Caballeronia sp. LZ062: one gene and its partner. The protein of the gene in region 1 binds, or shares a complex with, the protein of each later gene. Links are inferred from orthologs where the notes say so. Each region holds a gene or a part of one and is shown in the gene's direction. Other genes may lie near its edges.

Evidence for each region.
Region 2: the proteins of uvrB (region 1) and P9239_RS09315 are in contact, whole or in part, in a crystal structure (PDB 7EGT), measured with the Thermus thermophilus proteins. The link is inferred for Caballeronia sp. LZ062 from one-to-one orthologs. Residues at the interface, in WP_096411307.1 of Thermus thermophilus: Glu23, Leu25, Arg26, Asp27, Gly28, Glu29, Arg30, Phe31, Arg55, Glu326, Asp327, Phe328, Glu379, Ser382, Gln383, His398, Gly400, Arg401; in WP_096412145.1 of Thermus thermophilus: His654, Arg656, Phe657, Gln666, Asp668, Glu669, Lys680, Arg681, Leu682, Ser683, Lys685, Tyr686, Ala687.

What each region holds. Positions count from the first base shown.
Region 1 is NZ_JARTWB010000002.1:1,478,244-1,485,923, reverse strand. What follows is about bases 3,271-6,263. They hold uvrB (excinuclease ABC subunit UvrB), read left to right. Parts: upstream 3,271-3,715; coding sequence 3,716-5,812; downstream 5,813-6,263. Other genes in these bases: P9239_RS13085 (iron transporter), read left to right, coding at 6,092-6,263; P9239_RS13095 (amino acid aminotransferase), read right to left, coding at 3,271-3,306. In the rest of the region: P9239_RS13110 (lactate utilization protein B), read left to right, coding at 1-941; P9239_RS13105 (hypothetical protein), read right to left, coding at 1,031-1,531; P9239_RS13100 (hypothetical protein), read left to right, coding at 1,790-2,008; more of P9239_RS13095, read right to left, coding at 2,107-3,270; more of P9239_RS13085, read left to right, coding at 6,264-6,637; P9239_RS13080 (cupredoxin domain-containing protein), read left to right, coding at 6,707-7,039; P9239_RS13075 (FTR1 family protein), read left to right, coding at 7,110-7,680. UniProt on the Escherichia coli protein: The UvrABC repair system catalyzes the recognition and processing of DNA lesions. A damage recognition complex composed of 2 UvrA and 2 UvrB subunits scans DNA for abnormalities.
Region 2 is NZ_JARTWB010000002.1:693,866-701,575, forward strand. What follows is about bases 2,197-5,219. They hold P9239_RS09315 (UvrD-helicase domain-containing protein), read left to right. Parts: upstream 2,197-2,542; coding sequence 2,543-4,897; downstream 4,898-5,219. Other genes in these bases: P9239_RS09310 (valine--tRNA ligase), read right to left, coding at 2,197-2,334; P9239_RS09320 (5'-methylthioadenosine/adenosylhomocysteine nucleosidase), read left to right, coding at 4,894-5,219. Outside these bases: more of P9239_RS09310, read right to left, coding at 1-2,196; more of P9239_RS09320, read left to right, coding at 5,220-5,646; P9239_RS09325 (hypothetical protein), read left to right, coding at 6,253-6,510; P9239_RS09330 (hypothetical protein), read left to right, coding at 6,507-6,971; P9239_RS09335 (propionate--CoA ligase), read left to right, coding at 7,093-7,710. UniProt on the Escherichia coli protein: A helicase with DNA-dependent ATPase activity. Unwinds DNA duplexes with 3'-5' polarity. Translocates on single-stranded DNA with 3'-5' polarity. Initiates unwinding more efficiently from a nicked substrate than double-stranded DNA.

The sequences.
Region 1 (7,680 bases):
AGGATAAGGACGAGATCGCCGACCTGTTCGCGAAGACGCACGGCAAGCCGCGCCTGACTGAGATTCCCGCGATGACGCGTGAAGCCCGCGAAGTCCTGCGTCCGCACTTCATGACCGCGGACATGGGCGTGACGGGCGGCAACTTCCTGATCGCGGAGACGGGATCGGTCGCCGTCGTGACGAACGAAGGCAACGAAGGCATGTGCACCGTCATGCCGCGCGTGCACGTGGCGGTGACGGGCATCGAAAAGATCCTGCCCACGCTGGAGGATCTCGCCACCGCCATGCGCCTTCTGCCGCGTTCCGCGACCGGCCAGACCATCTCGAACTATTTCTCGCTGCTCACCGGCCCGCGTGCGCCCGGCGAGACGGACGGGCCGGAACACATGTACTTCGTGCTCGTCGATGGCGGGCGAACCGGGCTGATCGGCGGCGACTTTCAGGAGATGCTGCGCTGCATCCGCTGCGGCGCGTGCATGAATCATTGCCCCGTCTATCAGAAGATCGGCGGACATGCGTACGGCTGGGTGTACCCAGGACCGATGGGATCGGTGCTCACGCCGGCGTATGTCGGTATCGACAAGGCGCTCGATCTGCCGCAGGCCGCGACGCTCTGCGGCGAATGCAACAGCGTCTGCCCAGTCGGGATTCCCATTTCCGACCTGCTTCGGAAGCTGCGAGAGAAGCAAATGGAGCGGCGCCTGCGGCCTTGGACGGAGCGGGCGGCGCTCGCCGCCTGGGGCTATCTGGCGATGCGGCCCGCAGCCTACGCGCTGTTGACCAAGCTGGCGGTGCGGGTGCTGGAGCGGGCGGGCGGCGATCGGAAAGCGATCTCGCGGCTACCGTTCGGCTCGGGATGGACCGCCACGCGCGATATGCCGGCGCCGGTTGGGCGCACGTTCCGGGAACTGTATAAGGCGCAGCAGTCGCACATCGGCTGATCGATCGCCTGCGAAACGAAAAAAGGCCGCGCCGGATCGCGTGATCCGGCGCGGCCTTTTCGATACAGCGTGATTCGAATGCGTGCGCGTTAACCGCCGGTGCGCCCGAGAAAGCCCCGTTGATCGCCCCCGTGACCGCCTTCGCCGTGGCCGCCCGCAGGCGCCGCCTGTGGCGGCCGCGGCCGCGCGCCGCCGACCGCTTGTGGCAGCGGTCCGCCGCCACCGCCGTGCGGCGGGCCGCCGGCCTGCGGATTTCCCCCTCCGCCATGCTGCGGCCGGCCACCGTCTCCGTCATGACCGGGCGGAGGTCCGCCGCGGCGGCCCTCGTTCCATCCGCGAGGAGGCGCGTGGCGCCAGCCGGGACCATCGTCCCAGTAACGCCCAGGACCGGGGTAGTATCCGCCGCCGCCGTAGTAGCCGCCCTGGATCACGACGCCCGGCTGCATCACCGGACCGCCATAGCCATAAGCGTCGTAACCAGGTTCGCCGTAGGGCGCGGGATAGCCGCCGTATGCGGGTCCATCGGGATAGGCTGCGCAGCCGCCGAGCAGCAACGCAGAGGAGAAAACGAGCAATCCAGCGACTTTCATGACAGTTGGGCGTTTCGTTGCAAGCATGTTTCATGAGACATCAGCTTGACGTCAATGTCCCCAAGAAGTTTGTAAGGTTTTATGACCGCCGTCACAATTTCAGTCGGCGTTTGAGTCAGGCCGGCGCCTTGCTTGTTGTTCTCTGCGCAACGGACTTTCGCTTGCAGGCGGCTTTTTAAGAGATGGCCGATTCCGTAACATCCCGAGTGTCGACAAGTGGGCGATCCGCTTGCTCCGGCGTCCAACGAAGGTAGTCCCATGAGAAACAAAATATCGACCTACTGGCCTCTCGCGGTCCTACTGCTGGCCGCGCTGACCTTCTGCATGCATGCGAAGGAGCGAGAATCCGCTGCCGTCCGTCATAAAGAGACGGGCGTCGCGAGCGTGAGCGCCGAATTGGCGCGTGCGATTTCCTATGGTCTCGTCGAATCGGACGAGGGCGCGCCTGTCGTGGGAACCGCGTCCCGCGCGCTGTAGTCGTCCGCAGCAGCAAACTTGCGCACAAGAAAAATGGCGTCTTTCAGCCGAAAGACGCCATTTTCATTTGCAGAGATGCGCGCGAGTACGTCTTACGCTTACTTCAGCACGCTCGCGACAGCATTTGCCACGACATCCAGATTGCGCGTGTTGAGCGCAGCCACGCAGATACGGCCCGTGCTCACCGCATAGATGCCGAACTCTTCACGCAGGCGGTCGACCTGAGCGGCGGTCAGGCCCGAGTAGGAGAACATGCCGCGCTGCTTGTCGACGAAAGAGAAATCACGGTCGACGCCCGCTGACTTCAGACGCTGCACGAGGCCATTGCGCATCGCGCGGATGCGGTCGCGCATTTCGCCGAGTTCCTGCTCCCACGTCGCGCGCAATTCGGGCGACGCCAGCACCGCTGCGACGATCGAGCCACCGTGCGTCGGCGGGTTCGAGTAATTCGTGCGGATCACGCGCTTGAGTTGCGACAGTACGCGCGCCGACTCTTCCTTGCTCGCCGTGATGATCGTCAATGCGCCGACGCGCTCGCCGTAGAGCGAAAACGACTTCGAGAACGACGACGACACGAACACGTTCAGATCGGCCGCGGCGAAAAGGCGCACGGCAGCGGCGTCGGCCTCGATGCTCTCGCCGAAACCCTGATAGGCGATGTCGAGGAACGGCACCAGGTTGCGCGATTTCACGACTTCGACGACCTGCGCCCATTGCGCATCCGTCAGGTCCACGCCGGTCGGGTTGTGACAGCACGCGTGCAGGACGACGACCGTGCCCGCCGCGTAGCCGTTCAGCGCGGCCAGCATGCCTTCGAAATTCACACCGTGCGTCGCGGCATCGTAGTACGGATAGTTGACGACCTCGAAGCCCGCGCCTTCGAACAGCGCGCGATGGTTTTCCCAGCTCGGATCGCTGATCGCGACGACCGCGTTCGGGTTCACGCGCTTCAGGAAGTCCGCGCCGATCTTGAGCGCGCCCGTGCCGCCGAGCGCCTGCGCCGTGACGACGCGGCCGGCGGCCACGAGCGGCGATTCCTTGCCGAGCAGGAGCGACTGCACGGCGGCGTCATAGGCGGCGATGCCGTCGATCGGCAGATAACCACGCGGCAGCGCAGCCTCAACGCGAGCTTTTTCCGCTTCGCGCACGGCGCGCAGCAGCGGAATCTTGCCTTCTTCATTCGTGTAGACGCCGACGCCGAGATTGACCTTGGTCGGGCGCGGATCGGCGTTGAAGGCTTCGTTGAGGCCCAGAATCGGGTCGCGGGGGGCGAGTTCGACGGCAGAGAATAGGGACATGATCTATCGGCAGTGTTGAAAGGACAGGCTGCGGCAAAAGCGGACGGCTAACGTGCGGAGCTTGGTCGCGCCCCGGTGACGAAAAGCGGCGCGGCGCGCGGGCTTCGATGGCGCGGCGTGGATTGAAACCCTCGCGTGGCGTTCGGCCCAGTCGCACATTGTATCGAATCCGTCGCATTTTTTCGGCGTGCGATCACACGCCATTGCTTGCACGCGCGTGCTTTTTACCGGTTCGCCTGAGAGGGACGGCGACTGCGCCGCAAATGGCGCTTGAGATAGGCCGCGCGAACCCAATGTGTTTTTCCATGCGCGTCATCCCGACGCCCGATTCCGCACCCGTCCGGGCGCAGCGCCGGTTTTCCGGCAGCCGCTAGAATAAGTGTTTGTCCCGGCGAAGACTCCGTTTCCCATGTCCGATACCCTCATCGAAGCGCCCGACGCACTGGACGAGTCGAAGTTCGTCACCTTCGACGGCTCGCCGTTTCAGCTCTATCAACCGTATCCGCCCGCAGGCGACCAGCCGGGCGCGATCGCGACGCTCGTCGAAGGCGTCGAGGACGGTTTGTCGTTCCAGACGCTGCTCGGCGTCACGGGCTCCGGCAAGACGTTCACGATGGCCAACGTCATCGCGCGGCTCGGCCGGCCGGCCATCGTCTTTGCGCCGAACAAGACGCTCGCCGCGCAGCTTTACGCCGAATTCCGCGAGTTCTTTCCGCGTAACGCGGTCGAGTACTTCGTCTCGTACTACGACTACTACCAGCCGGAAGCGTACGTGCCGCAGCGCGATCTGTTCATCGAGAAGGATTCGTCGATCAACGAGCACATCGAGCAGATGCGGCTTTCGGCCACGAAGAGCCTCTTGGAGCGGCGCGACGTGGTGATCGTGGCGACCGTGTCGGCGATCTACGGTATCGGCAATCCGTCGGAGTATCACAAGATGATTCTGACGCTGCGCACGGGCGACAAGCTCGGCCAGCGCGACATCATCGCGCGGCTGATCGCGATGCAGTACAACCGTAACGAAGCGGACTTCCAGCGCGGCACGTTCCGCGTGCGCGGCGACACCATCGACATCTTTCCGGCGGAACATGCCGAGATGGCGGTGCGCGTCGAGCTTTTCGACGACGAGATCGAGGCGATGCAACTCTTCGATCCGCTCACCGGACGCGTGCGCAATAAGATTCCGCGCTTCACCGTGTATCCGTCGTCGCATTACGTGACGCCGCGCGACACCGTCATGCGCGCCATCGAGACGATCAAGGGAGAACTGCGCGACCGCCTCGAGTTCTTTCATAGTGAGGGCAAGCTGGTCGAGGCGCAGCGCCTGGAGCAGCGCACGCGTTTCGACCTGGAAATGCTGCAGGAACTCGGCTTCTGCAAGGGCATCGAGAACTACTCGCGGCACTTTTCGGGCGCGGCGCCCGGCGAGCCGCCGCCGACGCTCGTCGATTACTTGCCGCCCGACGCGCTGATGCTGCTCGACGAATCGCACGTGCTGATCGGCCAGTTGAACGGCATGTACAACGGCGACCGCGCGCGCAAGGAAAATCTCGTCGATTACGGCTTTCGCATGCCGTCGGCGCTCGACAACCGGCCGCTCAAGTTCAACGAGTTCGAGCGCAAGATGCGTCAGGCGATCTTCGTGTCCGCGACGCCCGCCGATTACGAGCAAAAGAAAGCAGGGCAGGTCGCCGAACAGCTCGTGCGCCCGACCGGTCTCGTCGATCCGGAAATCGAAGTGCGTCCCGCGCGCTCGCAGGTGGACGACGTGCTCTCGGAAATCAACGCGCGCGTGGCCGCACAGGAGCGCGTGCTCGTCACCGTGCTGACCAAGCGCATGGCAGAGCAGCTCACCGAATTCCTCTCGGATCACGGCGTGAAGGTGCGCTATTTGCACAGCGATATCGATACGGTCGAGCGCGTCGAAATCATCCGCGACTTGCGCCTCGGCACGTTCGACGTGCTCGTCGGCATCAACTTGCTGCGCGAAGGCCTGGATATCCCGGAAGTGTCACTCGTCGCGATTCTCGACGCCGACAAGGAAGGTTTCCTGCGGGCCGAGCGTTCGCTGATCCAGACCATCGGCCGGGCGGCGCGCAATGTGAACGGCAAGGCGATTCTTTATGCCGACAACATGACCGATTCGATGAAGCGCGCCATCGACGAAACCGAGCGGCGGCGCGCGAAGCAGATCGCGCATAACCAGGCGATGGGCATCACGCCGCGCGGCGTGGAAAAGCGCATCAAGGACATCATCGACGGCGTCTACAGCGCCGACGAAGCGCGCGCCGAGCTGAAGGAAGCGCAGGCGCGCGCCAAGTTCGAGGACATGAGCGAGAAGCAGATCGCGAAGGAAATCAAGCGCCTCGAAAAGCAGATGATGGACCACGCCAAGAATCTCGAATTCGAAAAGGCGGCGCAGACCCGCGACCAATTGGCGCTCCTTCGCCAGCGCGTGTTCGGCGCGAGCGTAAGCGATCAGGTGAGCGGAATCGGCGGCAAGTGACCGTGCGGAAGGCGGCGGACGGGAAAGTCGCCGCCGTTCATCACCGTCCGTGAAAGCCGCCCGACAGCCGAAAACCCTTACCAGCGTTAGTCCCATTCACTCCGTCAAATTGTTCGCCGCATCAAACGATGCTAAACTGACAAACATTGAGAATGGTTCGCATTAACGTTACGCCGTGACCCAGCGGGTTCACGGAAAACGCCGATGCGACTGTCTCGTGGCATGGCAGCGCGAAGCAACGCCGCACGCGCCGACCGATAACAAGAAGGAGTGTGTTTGATGGTTTCAACGTTGATGCGCGGCCTCGTCGCCGCCGCTGGTCTCACGGCGATGATGGCGGCCTCGGCTGCCGAATATCCGATCGGCAAACAGCATATCGAAGGCGGCATGGAAACGGGGGCCGTCTACCTTCAGCCGATCACGATGGCGCCTGAAGGCATGATGCGCAAGGCGTCGGATTCGGACATCCACCTGGAAGCGGATATTCACGCGGTCAAGAACAATCCGACCGGTTTCGCCGAAGGCGACTGGATGCCTTACCTCAACGTCACGTACGAGTTGAGCAAGGTCGGCACGACGCAGACTATCAAGGGCGATCTGATGCCGATGGTGGCCAGCGACGGCCCGCACTACGGCGACAACGTCAAGCTCTTCGGCCCGGGCAAGTATCACCTGAAGCTGCATGTCTCGCCGCCGTCGGAAATGGGCCACATGGCGTTCGGCCGTCACACGGACAAGGAAACGGGCGTCGGTGCGTGGTTCAAGCCGTTCACCATCGAGTACGACTTCCCGTTCGCGGGCATCGGCAAGAAGGGCGGCTACTAAGCAGGTCGCTTGATTTGCGCGCCCGGAGTTTCATCGGCTGGCGGGCGCGTGCATCTTCGGAAAGGACGAATGAAATCGAAAATTCAGGTGCTTGCGCTCATGGTGTCCGCGATGTTTGTCGCTACGGCGAGCGCAGCCGATCTGCCGACGTTCAAGCTCGAAATGAACGACGGCAAGCTGAATCCGGCGCGCATCGAAGTGCCGGCGGGGCAGCGCATCAAGATCGAAGTGCATAACGTTGGCAAGGGCGCGGCGGAATTCGAAAGCGTGCAGTTGCGCAAGGAGAAGGTGCTCGCGCCGGGCGCCGATTCGTTCGTGGTGATCGCGCCGCTCGATCCGGGCGAGTACAAGTTCTTCGACGATTTTCACCAGACGGCGCAGGGCGTGATCGTCGCAAAGTGATGTTTGAGCCGCGCGGCGCGTTCACGGGCGAAGCGCGGCCGATACAGCAGAACGGGCAGGGAGTTCGATAATGGGGCAGGTACTTTTCATCGTTTGGCGGGAAAGCGTCGAGGCGCTTCTGGTCGTCGGCATTCTGCATGCGTGGCTCAAGAACGGCGATCATCAGGCGCGTCGCGGCCTGCCTTATCTGTGGTTCGGCGTGGCGGCGGGCTTGCTCGCGGCCGTCGGCCTCGGCGCCGCCCTCATCGGCTTCACCGAAGTCCTGTCCGGCAATGCACAGGATTACTTCCAGACGGCGATGGTGCTCGTCGCGTGCCTGCTGATCGTGCAGATGGTGCTGTGGATGAAGCGCCACGGCCGCACGCTCAAGCGCGACATGGAGACTTCGCTCAAAAAGACCACGCAGGACGGCCATTGGTGGGGCATCGCGCTGCTGGTCGCGCTCGCGATTGCGCGTGAAGGCAGCGAAACGGCCGTCTTCCTGTATGGCGTCGGCTTCGGGCAGTCCGGGCACGTCGCGGCTTCGCAGTACGCGGCGATCATCATCGGCTTCGGGCTCGCGCTCCTGACCTTTTACGTGCTCCAGCTCGGCGGCAAGGTGTTCTCGTGGCGCGCGTTCTTCCGCGTGACCGAAATCATGC
Region 2 (7,710 bases), 780 kb from region 1 along the record:
TTCCTGCGCGCCGGCCGGATAAGCATCCGTCAACGGGGCGACTTTCTGCCACAACGCTTCGGTAATGAACGGAATGATGGGGTGCGCGAGACGCAGCACCGTTTCCAGCACGCGCAACAGCGTGCGGCGCGTGGCGCGCTGCTGCTCGGGCGTGCCGTTCTGAATCTGCACCTTCGCGAGTTCGAGGTACCAGTCGCAGTACTCGTCCCACACGAACTTGTAAATGGCGCTTGCGACATTGTCGAAGCGATAGTCCGCGAAACCTTTCTCGACTTCCGCTTCCACGCGCTGAAGCAGCGACACGATCCAGCGGTCCGCCTGCGAGAAATCGGTGTAGCCGCCGGGTCCGCAGTCGCCGGGCTTGCAACCGGCCACGTTCGCAAAACCGCAATCGTGACCTTCGCAATTCATCAAAACGAAACGCGTGGCGTTCCAGAGCTTGTTGCAGAAATTCCGATACCCCTCGCAGCGTGCCAGATCAAAATTCACATTGCGACCGAGCGTGGCCATCGACGCCATCGTGAAGCGCAGCGCATCCGTGCCGAACGCCGGAATGCCCTCTGGGAATTCCTTGCGCGTCTTTTTCTCGATCTGCGCGGCCTGCTTCGGATTCATGAGACCGCTCGTGCGCTTGGCGACGAGCGTTTCGAGGTCGATGCCGTCCACGATGTCGATCGGATCGAGCGTATTGCCCTTGCTCTTCGACATCTTCTGGCCTTCCGCGTCGCGCACGAGGCCGTGCACATAAACGGTATCGAAGGGCACCTTGCCGGTGAAATGCGTGGTCATCATCACCATCCGGGCGACCCAGAAGAAGATGATGTCGAAGCCCGTCACGAGCACCGACGAAGGCAGAAACGCCTTCAGTTCCTTCGTCTCGTTCGGCCAGCCGAGCGACGAGAAGGGCACGAGCGCGGAAGAGAACCACGTGTCGAGCACGTCTTCGTCGCGCTTGAGTGAGCCGGTGTAGCTCTCGCGCTCGGCGTCGGCGCGGGCTTCTTCTTCGGTCTTCGCGACGAAGATTTCGCCGTTTTCGCCGTACCACGCGGGAATCTGATGCCCCCACCACAATTGACGCGAGATGCACCAGTCCTGAATGTTTTCGAGCCACTGGTAGTAGGTCGTGCTCCAGTTCTCCGGCACGAACTTGATCTTGCCGCTGCGCACGACATCGAGCGACGTTTCCGTGATCGACTGGCCCGGATTGAACGTGCCTTCGGGCGCGGGCTTCGTCATCGCGACGAACCATTGGTCGGTGAGCATCGGCTCGATGACGACGCCCGTCCGGTCGCCGCGCGGCACCATTAGCTTGTGCGGCTTGACGGAGTCGAGCAGACGTTGCGCTTCGAGATCGGCGACGACCTGCTTGCGCGCCTCGAACCGGTCCATGCCGCGATACTTCTCGGGCGCGTTGTCGTTGATCTTTGCGTCGAGCGTGAGGATCTCGATTTGCGGCAGCTTGTGACGCTGGCCGACCGCGTAGTCGTTGAAGTCGTGCGCGGGCGTGACTTTCACGACGCCCGTGCCGAACTCGCGGTCCACGTAGTCGTCCGCGATCACGGGAATCTCGCGATCGCACAGCGGCAGCACGACCGTCTTGCCGATCAGATGCGCATAGCGCTCGTCCTCCGGATGCACCATCACGGCGACGTCGCCGAGCATGGTTTCGGGGCGCGTCGTCGCGACCGTCAGATGCCCCGAGCCGTCCGGCAGCGGGTACTTGATGTGCCAGAGGCTCCCGTTCTCTTCCTCGCTCACGACTTCGAGATCGGACACGGCGGTGCCCAGCACCGGGTCCCAGTTCACGAGCCGCTTGCCGCGATAGATGAGCCCTTGTTTGTAGAGCGTGACGAAGACGTCGCGCACGGCGGCGGACATCTTGTCGTCCATCGTGAAGTATTCGCGCGACCAGTCGATCGACGCGCCGAGCCTGCGCACCTGCCGCGTGATGGTCGAGCCGGATTCCTGCTTCCACGCCCACACGCGCTTCAGAAACTCTTCGCGGCCCAGATCGTGGCGCGAGATGCCTTGCGCATCAAGCTGTCTTTCCACGACGATCTGCGTCGCGATGCCCGCGTGGTCCGTGCCCGGCACCCACAGCGTGTTTTCGCCGAGCATGCGGTGATAGCGCGTGAGGCCATCCATGATGGTCTGGTTGAACGCGTGCCCCATGTGCAGCGTGCCGGTGACGTTCGGCGGCGGCAGTTGAATCGAGAAATTCTTCGCACCTTCCTTGAAAGTGGGCGCGGAATAGCCGCGTTTCTCCCATTCCGGGCCCCACTGGGACTCGATGTTCTGGGGCTCGAAACTCTTCGCAAGCGTGCTGTCGCTCATCGTGAAATCTGCCGAAAAATGCGTGAAAAGATGCGGGGTAATCACCGATTATAAGGTTTGAGGCGCGCAATCGGACGAATCCGGGCGCGGCCGGTCCGCGGTCGCGAATGGCTCGCCCGGCGACGCCATCGGCGCGGTCTTATAATGGTCGGCTCGCCGGCGACTCCTTGCCGGCTTCTTCGGTGCGCTTGCCGCCGCTCACTTTCCCATGCCCGATTTACTCGCCAATCTCAATCCCGAACAGCTCGCCGCCGTGACGCTGCCGAACGAGCCCGCGCTGATCCTCGCGGGCGCGGGCAGCGGCAAGACGCGCGTGCTCATCACCCGCATCGCGTGGCTGATCCAGCAGGGTTACGCATCGCCGCAGACCATCCTAGCCGTCACGTTCACGAACAAGGCGGCCCGCGAGATGCTGTCGCGTCTGTCGGCGCTTTTGCCCATCGACACGCGCGGCATGTGGATCGGCACGTTCCACGGCCTCTGCAACCGCATGTTGCGCGCGCATTACCGCGACGCGGGCCTGCCGCAGTCGTTCCAGATTCTCGATACGGCGGACCAGCTTTCCGCGATCAAGCGGCTCATGAAGGGCCTGAACGTCGACGACGAGAAGTATCCGGCGAAGAACCTCCAGTACTTCATCAACAACGCGAAGGAACAGGGGCTGCGTCCGAAAGACGTCGATGCGACCGACAACTTCAACCGCAAGTTCGTCGAGCTGTACGAGGCTTACGACCAGCAATGCCAGCGCGAAGGCGTCGTCGATTTTCCGGAACTGCTGCTGCGCTGCTACGAGTTGCTCGCGCACAATCCGCCGCTGCGCGCGCATTATCAGGCGCGCTTTCGCAATATCCTCGTCGACGAGTTTCAGGACACCAACAAGCTGCAATACGCGTGGCTGAAGCAGCTCGCGGGTGAGCACAACGCGATCTTCGCCGTGGGCGACGACGATCAATCCATCTACGCGTTTCGCGGCGCGAACGTCGGCAACATGCACGATTTCGAGCGCGAATTCCGCGTGCGCAATCTCATCAAGCTGGAGCAGAACTACCGCTCGCACGGCCATATTCTCGATACCGCGAATTACCTGATCGCGAACAACGCGCGGCGGCTCGGCAAGAATCTGCGCACGGACGCGGGACACGGCGAGCCGGTGCGCGTCTACGAAGCCGCGACCGATTCGCAGGAAGCGGGCTGGATCGTCGAAGAAATCAAGGCGCTCATCAACACCGGCCTCGCGCGTGGCGAGATCGCGGTGCTGTATCGAAGCAACGCGCAGTCGCGCACCATCGAACATACGCTCGTGAACGCGGGCATTGCGTATCGCGTGTATGGCGGCCTGCGGTTTTTCGAGCGTCAGGAAATCAAGCACGCGCTCGCGTATCTGCGCCTGATCGACAATCCGAACGACGATACCGCGTTTGCCCGCGTGGTCAATTTCCCGACGCGCGGCATCGGTGCGCGTTCCATCGAGCAACTGGCCGACGCCGCGCGTCTCTACAACTGTTCGATGGCCGCCGCCGTGCCTTACGTGACCGGCAAGGCAGGGTCGAGCCTCGGCGCGTTCGCGACGCTCATCGCCAAAATGCGCGCTGAAACGCAGCAGATGAGCCTGCCGGAAACGGTCGAATACGTCGTGCGCGCAAGCGGCCTTGCCGCGTTCTACGAAACCGAGCGGGAAGGGCAAGACCGGCTGGAGAACTTGCAGGAGCTGGTCAACGCCGCGGCGGCGTTCGTGAGCGAAGAAGGCTACGGGCTGGATACGCCCGCGCGCTCCATTCCGCTGCGCCCCGGCGCGACCGCCGCGCAGGAGATCAGGGCGGTCAGCGAGGACGGCGAGATTGAAGTGCTGGATGCGCCCGGTATCGCCGATCCCGCCCAGAATCCCGACACCATGACGCCGCTCGCGGGCTTCCTGTCGCATGCATCCCTCGAAGCGGGCGACAATCAGGCGCAAGCCGGACAGGACGCCGTGCAGTTGATGACCGTCCACGCTGCGAAGGGGCTGGAGTTCACGGCGGTGTTCATCACCGGGCTGGAAGAGGGGCTCTTTCCGCACGAGAACAGCGCGCAGGAGTCCGACGGTCTGGAAGAAGAGCGGCGGCTCGCGTATGTCGCGATCACGCGGGCGAAGGAGCGGTTGTATCTGTCGTTTGCGCAGAGCCGGATGCTGCACGGCCAGACGCGCTACAACATCCGCTCGCGGTTCTTCGACGAACTGCCGGAAGGCTCGCTCAAGTGGCTCACGCCGAAAGTGGAGGCGGGCGCGCGTTGGGGCGGACGCGCCGACAACGCCGGCTGGGGCCGCGACTGGTTCGCGCGGCCGGGACAGGAACGCGGCGCGCAATCGACGGCGAGCGCGGCGCTGCCTTCGTTCGCGAACGAACAGCGCGCAGCCGATACCGGCTTCAAGGTCGGACAGGCCGTGTTTCACACGAAGTTCGGCGAAGGCACCGTGACCGCGCTCGAAGGCTCCGGCGGCGATGCGCGCGCGCAAGTGCGCTTCAAGCGGCACGGCGAAAAGTGGCTCGCGCTGGCCGTGGCGAAGCTGCAGGCGGTGGAATGAAGCGGCTCGCCATCATGGCGGCGCTGCCGCAGGAACTGGGCGACCTGATCGCACACATGCGCGCCGCGGGCGACGTGCGCACGGTCACGCTCGGCAAGCGCGAATACCACGTCGGCGAGGCGCATGGCGTGCCGGTCGTCGTGACGCTCGCGCGTATCGGCAAGGTCGCGGCGGCGGCCACGGCGAGCGCGCTCATCCACGTGTTCGGCGTCGAGGCGATTCTCTTCACCGGCGTCGCGGGCGGCGTGCGCGCGGACGTGCGCGTGGGCGATATCGTCGTCGCGAACGCGCTGCTCCAGCACGATCTGGACGCGTCGCCGTTTTTCCCGCGCTACGAAGTGCCGCTGCTCGACCGCACGCATCTCGACGCCGACACCGCGCTCTCGGATGCGCTCGCCGCTGCGGCGCTCGCGTTCATCGAGGCCGAGGGCGACGCGCTCGCCGACCGCTTCGCCGTCATGCGGCCGCGTGTGCATCGCGGGCTCGTGGTGAGCGGAGACAAGTTCATCGCGAGTCACGAGGGCGTGACCGCGCTGCGCGCCGCTTTGCCGGACGCGCTCGCGGTCGAGATGGAGGGCGCGGCGCTCGCGCAGGTTTGCTACGAGCACGGCGTGCCGTGCGCGGTCGTGCGCACGATTTCCGATACCGCCGATGCCGCCGCGCCCGCGTCCTTCGCCGAATTCCTGACGGCGATTGCGGGGACGTATTCGTCGGGCGTGTTGTCGCGGTACTTGATGCGAGCCGGCTGAAGTCAAGTGCGCGGCGGCCGGAAAAGCGGTCAACGGATCGGCCGCTGAAGCCGGCCAAGATCGGGCGCCGCGCGTTAGTCGTCGCACCTGCGCTGGGCACGTCGTCTCGGGACTTGTGGGCGGCAAGCCGCGCTTATTTCTTGACACGCATCGGCTAGTGAGTCGGTCACTCGTCTGTGTTCCGTGACGTAGCCGCCCCTTGGCTGCGCATGTCGCGTCCCGGAGTTCATGCGACGCCGAACTGCGCCTGCGCCTGACGCGCATCGGCACTAAGTCGGCAAAAGTCTGTGCTTCGTGACGTAGCCGCATCTGGGCTGCGCGCGTCGCGTCCCGGAGTCCGTGCTAGCCGAGCTGCGCCGTGCGCCTGACACGCATCGGCCGCTGAGTCGGCCACTAGGTCAGCTACCCGTCTGTGCTCCGTGACGTAGCCGCATCTGGGCTGGGCAAGTCGCGTCCCGGAGTTCCTCGACACGCATCGCCACTGAGTCAGCCACCGTCGCGCGTGTCCGGACCCGATGTCACACGCCGCAAATCCCGCTTGTTATTGAGAATGATTCTCAATACAATCCCAGTCATGCATCGTGAACGCACGACTGGAGGCCCGACGTGACCAACGATCCGAATGCCAACCGCGTGACAGGCGAACCGCGAGATGCCCACGCGCGCTGCGCTATCGCCGCGAACGCCGCGAAAGTCCTCGAAACCACGCGCCGCGCTTGGAGCGACGCGCCCGCCGCGCCGTCCCAGGCTAGCGCCGAACGGCGGCCACCGCGCGCCGCACAACAGAAGCGCGTCGTGCCGCGCCGATCCCGCTGGGCGAGTGTCGTCGCCGCGTTCAACGAATGGAGCCCGAAACCGCTGTGAACGCCGACGACCTTACTTTCAACGCCCTCGACAATCGAATGCTCGACGCGAGCCGCTTCCCGCTCGTGCGCGTGCGTCGCCACGCAATGCAGCCGGGCTACGCGTTCGCGTGGTCCGCGCAGATGCGCCGTCTACTCGCGCTCGCGACGCCGTTCGTCATCGTCGCCGAGCACAGCGACGACGAAACGCCCGACGACTTCGCTCTGCGCGCCGCGTGGCTGCGCACGCATCGCGTGGCGCTCGCCGCATACTGCCGCGGATTCGTCGTGATCGAACCGCGCATCGAGGCGCGGGCGACGACGCGCGAAACGCTGCGCACACTCACGCAAGACAGCGGCGTGCGAACGGTCGTCGTATCGAGCATCCGCGTGGCAGGCGAACTCGCGCCCGTGCTGCTGAAACACGGCGCGGCACAGGCGAGCGCGCCGCCATCTCGCAGATCGAGCAGCCGCGCGGTTTGAGCGCGCCGGACTGCGCATGATCAGGGCGCGCCCTCTCTAGGCAGGCATTCGCCGGCTGCTCTATGCTGTGGAGCGAGTCAGACACAGGCTCGCCACGGATTGCATCTTGCAGAGGACGCGCATGCCGACTTACCGAGAAGCGTATCGCCAGTCGATCGAAGAGCCCGAAGTGTTCTGGGCCGAACAGGCCCGCCGCATCCATTGGCACACGCCGTTCCAACAGGTGCTCGATGCGAGCAATCCGCCCTTCGCGCGATGGTTCGTCGGCGGGCGCACCAATCTCTGCCATAACGCGGTCGATCGCCATCTCGCCTCGCGCGCGCAGCAGGACGCGCTCGTCTACGTCTCGACGGAAACGGGCATCGAACGCCGCTACACGTATGCCGAACTGCACGCGGAAGTGAACCGCATGGCCGCCGTCATGCGCTCGCTGTCGGTCAAGAAGGGCGACCGCGTGCTCATCTATCTGCCGATGATCCCCGAGGCGCTTTTCGCGATGCTCGCGTGCGCGCGCATCGGCGCGGTCCATTCGGTCGTGTTCGGCGGCTTCGCGGCGCCGAATCTCGCGGCGCGCATCGACGATGCCGAGCCCGCGCTCATCGTCACCGCCGATGCAGGCGCGCGCGCGGGCAAGGTGATCGATTACACGCCGCTCGTCGACGAAGCCCTGTCGCGCGCCGAATTCAAGGTGCCGCAAGTGCTGCTGATCGACCGGCAGCTTGCGCCCGAGCGCCTGCAA